DNA from 2 places in the Streptomyces sp. NPDC050564 genome. Region 1 is predicted to be linked to the other one. Evidence: riboswitches for the same ligand, from Rfam matches in the RefSeq annotation. Region 1 holds a riboswitch; the other holds the start of a gene.
What was found. A riboswitch is a leader RNA that binds a small molecule or an ion and turns the genes downstream of it on or off. The one in region 1 is predicted to bind glycine.
Positions count from the first base shown of each region.

Region 1 (4,813 bases):
GACGTAGACCTGACCGCCGGCCTCGTGCACCTGCGCGCAGATGTCGGCGACATGCTCCTCGAACACACCGTGCGTCGAGGGGTAGGTGATCATCAGCACCGCCAGCTCGTCGCGGTACTGCTCGATCTTGGCGCGCAGGTCCTCGACGTCGATCTCGCCGTCGTCCGAGGTCTTGACGACCACGACCTTCATGCCGGCCATCACGGCGCTCGCGGCGTTCGTGCCGTGCGCGGAGGACGGGATGAGACAGACGGTGCGCTGCGCGTCGCCGTTGGCGCGGTGGTAGCCACGCACGGCCAGCAGACCGGCCAGCTCGCCCTGCGAGCCGGCGTTGGGCTGGAGCGAGACCTTGTCGTAGCCCGTGACCTCGGCGAGCCGCTCCTCCAGCTCACGGATGAGCGTGAGGTAGCCCTGCGCCTGCTCGGCGGGCGCGAAGGGGTGCATCTGGCCGAACTCGGGCCAGGTGACCGGCTCCATCTCCGTGGTCGCGTTGAGCTTCATCGTGCAGGAGCCCAGCGGGATCATGCCGCGGTCGAGCGCGTAGTCGCGGTCGGAGAGCTTGCGCAGGTAGCGCAGCATCGCGGTCTCGGAGCGGTGCTGGTGGAAGACCGGGTGGGCGAGGTAGCCGTCGGTGCGCAGCAGCTCGGCCGGCAGCGTGTCCTGCGCCGTCACGTCCAGCGCCTCGATGTCGCCCTCGACGCCGAACGCGGTCCATACGGCGGCCAGTTGCTTGCGCGTGGTGGTCTCGTCGCAGGCGATCGACACGTGGTCGGCGTCCACGAGGTGGAGGTTGACACCGCCCTCGCGCGCGGCGGCGACGGCGTCGGCGGCCTTGCCCGGCACCCGCACGGTCAGCGTGTCGAAGTACGCGCCGTGCACGACCTCGACCCCGCCCGCCGTCAGACCCGCGGCGAGGATCGTGGCGTACCGGTGCGTACGCTTCGCGATGGTCGTCAGGCCCTCAGGACCGTGGTAGACGGCGTACATACCGGCCATCACCGCGAGCAGCACCTGAGCCGTACAGATGTTGCTGGTCGCCTTCTCGCGGCGGATGTGCTGCTCACGCGTCTGCAGGGCCAGGCGGTACGCCTTGTGCCCGTCCGCGTCGACGGACACGCCGACCAGTCGCCCCGGAAGGCTGCGCGCGAAGGTCTCGCGCACCGCCATGTATCCGGCGTGCGGCCCGCCGAAGCCCATCGGCACACCGAAGCGCTGTGTCGTACCGACCGCGATGTCGGCGCCGAACTCGCCGGGCGAGGTGAGCAGGGTCAGGGCGAGCAGGTCGGCGGCGACGGTGACGACCGCGCCCAGCTCGTGCGCCTGCTCGATGATCGGCTTGAGGTCGCGTACGGCACCGGAGGCGCCCGGGTACTGGATCATTACGCCGTTGATCTCGCGCTCGGCGATCTCGGCGGGGATGCCCTCGCTGAGGTCCGCCACGACGACCTCGACGCCGGTCGGCTCGGCGCGGGTCTCGATGACGGCGATGGTCTGCGGCAGGGCGTCCGCGTCGACCAGGAACAGACCCTTCTTGTTCTTGCCCATGCGCCGGGACAGTGCCATCGCCTCGGCGGCGGCGGTGCCCTCGTCGAGCAGCGAGGCGCCGGAGGTCGGCAGCCCGGTCAGCTCGGCGACCACGGTCTGGAAGTTCAGCAGCGCCTCGAGACGGCCCTGCGAGATCTCCGGCTGGTACGGCGTGTACGCGGTGTACCAGGCCGGGTTCTCCATGACGTTGCGCAGGATCACCGGCGGCGTGAACGTGCCGTAGTAGCCGAGGCCGACCATCGAGTCGAGCACCTGGTTGCGGTCCGCGAGGGAGCGCAGCTCGGCCAGCACCTCGGCCTCGGTGCGCGCGCCCGGCAGGTCGAGGGCGTCGGCGTTCTTGATGACGTCCGGGACCGCGGCGGCCGTCAGCTCGTCGAGCGAGCCGTACCCGACGTGCGCGAGCATCTTGGCCCGTGCCTCGGAGTCGGGCCCGATGTGGCGCTGCTCGAAGGGGATTCCCTGTTCGAGCTCGGAGAGCGGGATGCGATGGGCGGTCATTGCGGAGGCCTCCTGGTCTGACGCGACCTTCGAGGGGCACCCCGGCACGGGCACCCCGACGGCCTCCCCCTCTGTCATCTCAACCTGAGAGTTTCACCGGACCGTCCGCTGACGACCCGGTTTTCACCGTCGGTGAGAGCGGAGGCCATCGACGCCCGCCCTGCTTTCCAGAGTGACCTCGTCCGTGCGGTACGTGAGCCTGAGAGATTCCGGGGAGGATTTGCTCCTTCGGCGCCTCCGATGAAGCATGGAGGACTCTCCCGCACGGGGTCAGCAGCCGCCTGCCAGCCTACCAGCGAGGACAAGAGCCGAACCTTCGAGTGGCCGCCTTCCTGAATGTGCTCTTTTGTAGTGCTTACGGATGAGTTGCGACCAAGAGGAGGGACCGTGCAGACCGACATCGATCCGCGCAACCTGATCGGCCGCAAGGCGTTCGACCGCAATGGCACCAAGATCGGCACGATCGACGAGGTCTACCTCGACGACGCGACCGGGATCCCGGAGTGGGCGGCCATACGCACAGGCCTGTTCAGCAGGGACGCCTTCGTGCCCCTGGAGCCCAGTGAACTCGTCGAGGGCGCCCTTCGCATCCCCTTCGACCGAGCCCTGATCAAGGACGCCCCCGACTTCGGCGTCGGACGCCACCTCTCTCCCGAGCAGGAACTCCAGCTCTACCACCACTACGGTCTCGACGTGGCGCCCGCTCCGCCCCCGCCGGACCGCGACTTCGGCCGACTCGCGGGCACGGAGGACGCCTGAGGTCCGGGGTCCGCAACCCGGGGCTCCGGATCCCCCGGTCTTCGTTCCACCAGAGGCAGCGGTTCCGCCGGCTCCAGCTCCGGATCGTCGGTCCGGAACGTCCGTACGCGCCCGGGCTCGGAGTACGGCGTCTCGAACCGCACGGTGACCCGCCCGAGGCCGCTGCCCTGCACCCATCCGTGCCCGAACTCGGCATGCCGCACGTCGTGCCCCGCAGGCCACCTCCGCTCGGCGGGTGGCACATGCTCCTCGGAGGACTCCTGCGGCGTCTCCTCCGCGGAATGCTCCTGGACCGCCGGCTCCCCCACGGCGGCCTGCGCCTGCGCATGCGCCTGCGCGAACAGGTCCTCCTGCGTGTAGTCGGCGAGCCCGGTCACGCCCACACCCAGCAGTCGTACGCCACCGGTCGTGTCCACCGCCTCCAAAAGCCGCGCGGCGGCCTCCCGCACGACCGTCGAATCGTCCGTGGGCCCCCGCAGCGTCTCGGACCGGGTCAGCGTCGAGAAGTCGTACCTGCGCACCTTCAGGACGATGGTCCGCCCCGACAGCCCCGCCCCACGGAGCCGCCGCACACACCGGTCGGCGAGCCGCTGCACCTCCAGGCCGACCCGCACCCGGTCATGGATGTCCACGTCGTACGTGTCCTCGACCGACACCGACTTGGTCTCCCGCTCGGCCACCACGGGCCGCTCGTCGTGGGCCAACGCCATCGCGTACAGCGCGTGCCCATGCGCCTTCCCCAGGAGCCGTACGAGCTCGTCCTCGCCCGCCTCGGCGATCTCGTCGACGGTGGTGATCCCGGCACGCCGCAGATGGTCCCCGGTCGCGGGCCCCACGCCCGGCAGCGTACGCACCGACATCGGCCCCAGCAGCGCCCGCTCGGTCCCCGGCTCTATCACGACCAGACCGTCGGGCTTGGCCTGTTCCGAGGCGATCTTCGCGAGCATCTTGGAAGCGGCGAGCCCCACAGATCCCGTGAGCCCCGTGACGGCCCGGATGTCCGCGCGCAGCTTGACCCCTGCCAGCCGCGCCGAGCCTTCGTCCCAGGCCGTTCCCCCCGCTTCGAGGTCCACGAAGGCCTCGTCCAGGCTCAGCGGTTCCACGAGCGGCGAAAGGCCCCGCAGCAGTCCCATGACCTGCTCGCTGACCTCGCGGTAGAGCCCGAAGCGCGGCACCAGATACGCGGCGTTCGGCGCGAGCCGGCGCGCCTGGGCCATGGGCATCGCCGAGTGCACTCCGAAGACGCGGGCCTCGTACGAGGCGGTGGCGACGACTCCGCGCGGCCCGAGCCCGCCCACGACGACCGCTTTCCCGCGCAGGCTCGGCTTGGATGCCTGCTCCGCCGAGGCGAAGAAGGCATCCATGTCGAGATGCAGGATCGTGGGCGCGGTTCTCACATCTCCGATGCTGCCCTACGCCACTGACAATGCCCCCGGTCGGCCCGCGCCCCGTGCCCCTCTCCCGGCCCCGGACGACTCCCCTGCCGCCACGCCCGGGCCTCAGACGGCCCGGTTGCGCCGTCGCGCCAGCTCGTCCGCGGGGTGGTGTCCGACGAGCGTCTCACCCGTGTCCACGCGCTCTCCGTGCAGCTGCGAGAGCGCGCTCTCGACGTCCCGCCACACCACACCCACGGCGATACCGAAGACCCCCTGGCCACCCTGGAGCAGGGCGTGGACGTCATCGGGGGACGTGCACTCGTAGACCGTCGCGCCGTCGCTCATCAGCGTCATCCGCTCCAGGTCCCGGAAGCCGCGCTCCCTGAGGTGCTGGACGGTGGTGCGAATGTTCTGCAGCGACACCCCGGTATCGAGGAACCGCTTGACGATCTTCAGGACGACCACGTCCCGGAAGCTGTAGAGGCGCTGCGTGCCGGACCCGTAGGCGGGCCGCACACTCGGCTCGACCAGACCGGTCCGCGCCCAGTAGTCGAGCTGCCGGTAGGTGATGCCCGCGGCGGCGCACGCCGTGGGACCGCGGTAGCCGATTTCCTCGGGAACCGCCCCTGCCTCGC
Region 1 covers NZ_JBITGS010000009.1:301,720-306,532, forward strand. The annotation lists gene gcvP (aminomethyl-transferring glycine dehydrogenase) at 1-2,043, opposite strand, end outside; glycine riboswitch at 2,221-2,316, opposite strand; gene ACIBK0_RS17305 (PRC-barrel domain-containing protein) at 2,431-2,802, shown strand; gene ACIBK0_RS17310 (DNA polymerase IV) at 2,724-4,199, opposite strand; gene ACIBK0_RS17315 (MerR family transcriptional regulator) at 4,302-4,813, opposite strand, start outside.

Region 2 (4,813 bases), on a different contig from region 1:
CAGCCCTCTCCACGTCGACCGTCCGCGGTGACGCCCCCTCCAGGCCGAGCAGCACCGCCTTGGGGGTGCCGTGCCCGTGCCCGGTCGCGCCCAGCGAGCCGTAGAGCTCGGCGCGTATGGAGGTCACCGGGGCCAGCAGCCCCTCGTTGCGCAGTCGGCGGGCGAACATCCGTGCCGCTCGCATCGGCCCCACCGTGTGGGAGCTGGACGGGCCGATGCCGATCGAGAACAGGTCGAAGACCGAGATGGCCACGGGGACTCCTCAAAGCGGGTGGTGCCAGGGGTGGTGCAGGAGGGTGGTGCAGGAGAGCGGTGCAGGGGGTGGGCGCCGCGCACATCTCCAGTGTGCGCGGCGCCTCGAAGAATCGTACGTTCCGTACGAATTACTTCAGGCCGGGGTACAGCGGGTGCTTGTCGGCCAGAGCGGACACCCGGGTCTTGAGGGCCTGTGCGTCGTAGGACGGCTTCAGCGCTTCGGCGATGATGTCCGCGACCTCGGTGAAGTCCTCGGCCTGGAAGCCGCGGGTGGCGAGGGCGGGCGTGCCGATGCGCAGGCCGGAGGTGACCATCGGCGGGCGCGGGTCGTTCGGGATGGCGTTGCGGTTGACCGTGATGCCGACCTCGTGAAGGCGGTCCTCGGCCTGCTGCCCGTCCAGCTCGGAGTTGCGCAGGTCGACCAGGACCAGGTGCACGTCCGTGCCACCGGACAGGACGTCCACACCGACGGCCTTGACGTCGTCCTGGACCAGGCGCTCGGCCAGGATCCGGGCGCCGTCGAGGGTGCGCTGCTGGCGCTCCTTGAAGTCGTCCGAGGCGGCGACCTTGAAGGAGACGGCCTTGGCGGCGATCACGTGCTCCAGCGGACCACCCTGCTGACCCGGGAAGACCGCGGAGTTGATCTTCTTGGCCAGCTCGGCCGTCGAAAGGATCACGCCACCGCGCGGGCCGCCCAGCGTCTTGTGGGTGGTGGTCGTGACGACGTGGGCGTGCGGCACCGGGTTCGGGTGCAGGCCCGCCGCCACCAGGCCGGCGAAGTGCGCCATGTCGACCATGAGGTACGCGCCGACCTCGTCCGCGATCCGGCGGAACTCGGCGAAGTCCAGCTGGCGCGGGTACGCCGACCAGCCCGCCACGATCAGCTTCGGCTTGGACTCCTTGGCGAGGCGCTCGACCTCGGCCATGTCGACCTGACCGGTCTGGTCGTTCACGTGGTACGCGACCACGTTGTAGAGCTTGCCGGAGAAGTTGATCTTCATACCGTGGGTCAGGTGCCCGCCGTGCGCGAGGTTCAGACCCATGATGGTGTCGCCCGGCTTGAGCAGCGCGAACATCGCGGCAGCGTTGGCCTGGGCGCCCGAGTGAGGCTGCACATTGGCGTGCTCGGCGCCGAAGAGCGCCTTGATGCGGTCGATGGCGATCTGCTCGACCACGTCGACGTGCTCGCAGCCGCCGTAGTAGCGGCGGCCGGGATAGCCCTCGGCGTACTTGTTGGTCAGGACGGAGCCCTGGGCCTCCATGACCGCTACCGGAGCGAAGTTCTCCGAGGCGATCATCTCCAGGGTGGACTGCTGGCGGTGCAGCTCGGCGTCGACGGCGGCGGCGACGTCCGGGTCCAGCTCGTGCAGGGGCATGTTCAGAAGCGACATGTTCTACGACCTCTCAGCCGGCGGAAAAGGCGGTGTACTCGTCGGCGGAGAGCAGGTCGGCCGGCTCCTCCGCGACGCGCACCTTGAACAGCCAGCCGCCCTCGAAGGGCGCGGAGTTCACCAGCGACGGGTCGTTGACCACGTCTTCGTTGATCTCGGTGATCTCGCCGTTGACCGGGGAGTACAGGTCGCTGACCGACTTCGTCGACTCCAGCTCGCCGCAGGACTCACCCGCGGTCACCGTGGAACCGACCTCCGGAAGCTGGGCGTAGACGACATCGCCGAGCGCGTTGGCCGCGAACTCGGTGATGCCGACCGTCGAGACGCCGTCCTCGGCGACCGACAGCCACTCGTGCTCCTTGCTGTAGCGCAGCTGCTGGGGGTTGCTCATGGCCTGAATTCTCCTGTACGCGGGGGAGTGCTGGTGAATGGGGGACTGCTGGACCTGCCGATGAGCAGGGAAGAAGCGCGCGGTGTCGCTTTTGGCTACTTCTGGACCGCGCTCAGTCTCTACTTCTGACGCTTGTAGAACGGCAGCGCCACGACCTCGTACGGCTCGTGGCTGCCCCGGATGTCCACACCGACTCCGGCCGTGCCCGGAGCGGCGTGCGCGGCGTCGACGTACGCCATCGCGATGGGCTTGCCCAGCGTGGGGGAGGGGGCGCCGGAGGTGATCTCGCCGATCACCTTGCCCTCGGCGACGACCTGGTACCCGGCGCGCGGGACGCGACGGCCCTCGGCGATCAGGCCGACGAGCACCCGCGGCGGGTTCTCGGCGGCGCGCTCGGCGGCGGCCTGCAGGGCGGTACGCCCCACGAAGTCGCCGTCCTTCTCGAACTTCACGACCCGCCCGAGCCCGGCGTCGAAGGGGGTCAGCGAGGTGTTCAGCTCATGCCCGTACAGCGGCATGCCCGCTTCCAGGCGCAGCGTGTCGCGGCAGGACAGACCGCAGGGGACCAGGCCGACGCCCTCGCCGGCCTCGGTCAGCGCCTGCCACAGCTCGACGGCGTGCTCCGGCTTCACGAACAGCTCGAACCCGTCCTCGCCGGTGTAGCCGGTACGCGCGATCAGCGCCGGGACGCCCGCGACCGTGCCGGGCAGACCCGCGTAGTACTTGAGGCCGTCCAGGTCGGCGTCGGTGAGCGACTTCAGGATGCCGGGGGACTCGGGGCCCTGCACGGCGATCAGCGCGTACGCGTCACGGTCGTCGCGCACCGACGCGTCGAAACCCGCGGCACGCTCCACCAAGGCGTCCAGCACGACCTGCGCGTTGGAGGCGTTGGCGACGACCATGTAAGCGGTGTCGGCCAGCCGGTACACGATCAGGTCGTCGAGGATGCCACCGTCCGCCTGGCAGATCATGGTGTAGCGGGCGCGGCCCACGCCGACGGAGGCGATGTTGCCGACGAGGGCGTGGTTCAGGAGCTCGGCCGCCTGCGGGCCGGAGACGGTGATCTCGCCCATGTGCGAGAGGTCGAAGAGACCGGCCTTCGTACGGACGGCGAGGTGCTCGTCGCGCTCGGAGCCGTAGCGCAGGGGCATGTCCCAGCCTGCGAAGTCGGTCATCGTCGCGCCGAGCGAACGATGCAGGGCATCGAGCGCGGTGTGACGGGGTGCGTTGCTGCTCATCGGTGGGGCTCCCAAGGCATGACGGCGAGGTCGTTCCTCCCCATCTGTCATCGGAACCTGAGAGGTTCATCACGACCCCGCGAAACGGTGGTCCTGACTTGCACCTTGGGTGGAGCCACTGGTCAGCGGCCCGCTTTTCAGATGTGCCTCGCCCGCGCGGTAACGGGGCCTGAGAGATTCAAGGGAGGGACTTGCTCCTTCGGCGCCCCGGCACGTCGTACGTGACCGGGAACTCTCCCGCGCGGATTCAAGCGGCCGGTATGCAGTTGGCGCGCACATCATTGCACGCGCCGTCCGATCCCGGCACTCCGCATCTGTAACCGGCCTGTGGCAGTCCGAGTACGCAAACAAGAAGCACCGCGCATTACCTTCTCTTTACACTCGACGGGGATGGGACTCCAGACCCAAGGGGAGGACGATCACGGTGAACAGGACCACGGCGTACGCCACGACCTCGGGCATCGCGCTGCCCAAGCAGCCCGCCGCCCCGGCCCGGGTGGCGTGCGGCCCGCTGCCGACGGCCGTCGTCCGCGACCTCAGGGACCGCGCGGGACACAGCCCGCACGGGCTGCACTTCGGTGCGTCCGACCTCGTCGTGGTCACCGGGCTGCCCGGCAGCGGCAAGTCGACGCTGATGCGCCGGGCCGTCACGGGCGCGCGCATCGACTCCCAGGACACCCGCGACCGCTGGGACGAGCGGATAATCCGTTGGCTGCCGTACGCGGTCTACCGCCCCCTGGTCCGCGTCGCGCACTACGCCGGACTGCGCCGCGCCCTGCGCTCCGGTGCCGGAGTCGTCGTGCACGACTGCGGTACGCAGGCCTGGGTGCGCCGCTGGCTCGCCCGCGAGGCCCGGCGCCGGGGCGGTGCGCTGCACCTGCTGCTGCTCGACGTCACACCGGGAACCGCCCTCGAGGGCCAGCGCGAGCGCGGCCGCGGCGTGTCGCGATACGCGTTCGCACGCCACCGCGGCGCGGTCACCCGACTGCTGCGCTCCGTGGAGAAGGGCGACCTGCCGGAGGGCTGCGGCTCGGCGGTCCTCATCGACCGGGAGGCGGCGGACGTGCTGCGCCGGATTGACTTCGGCGGTTGAAGGACCGTACGAGCCGACGGCGACCCTCTCGTACGAAACAGGCGTACGAGAGGGTCGTACGAGCCCACTAACCTAGCCAGCCGGAACACCGGAGCACCCGAACAGCGGTTCACAGCAGGCGGTAGACAGATGGACTTCCCCGACTTCCCGGCACAGGCGCACCCCCATCCGCACGGCGGATGGCCAGGCAGCGAACTGGAGGAGGTGCTGTCGGCCTCCCTCGGCGTGCCCTCGGCGGGTGCCCGCATCGTCGAGGTCCTCGGCCGCAGCTTCGTGTGGGTGCCCCTGCCGAACGGCGGCGGTCCGCAGTCCGGCCCGCTCGACCTGCCCACCCTGGAGATCGAGGGCCAGGCGTACGTCCCCGTCTTCAGCTCCGAGGAGCAGTTCCGCCAGGTCACCGGCGGCCTCATGTCGTACACGATCGCGCCAGCCGTCGAGTTCGCCC
Region 2 covers NZ_JBITGS010000011.1:239,616-244,428, reverse strand. The annotation lists gene ACIBK0_RS19800 (L-serine ammonia-lyase) at 1-253, opposite strand, end outside; gene glyA (serine hydroxymethyltransferase) at 384-1,646, opposite strand; gene gcvH (glycine cleavage system protein GcvH) at 1,660-2,037, opposite strand; gene gcvT (glycine cleavage system aminomethyltransferase GcvT) at 2,157-3,275, opposite strand; glycine riboswitch at 3,423-3,525, opposite strand; gene ACIBK0_RS19780 (AAA family ATPase) at 3,694-4,368, shown strand; gene ACIBK0_RS19775 (enhanced serine sensitivity protein SseB) at 4,498-4,813, shown strand, end outside.
Region 2: it holds a riboswitch for glycine, as region 1 does, so the genes downstream of both, gcvT (glycine cleavage system aminomethyltransferase GcvT) here and gcvP (aminomethyl-transferring glycine dehydrogenase) in region 1, are expected to answer to the same signal.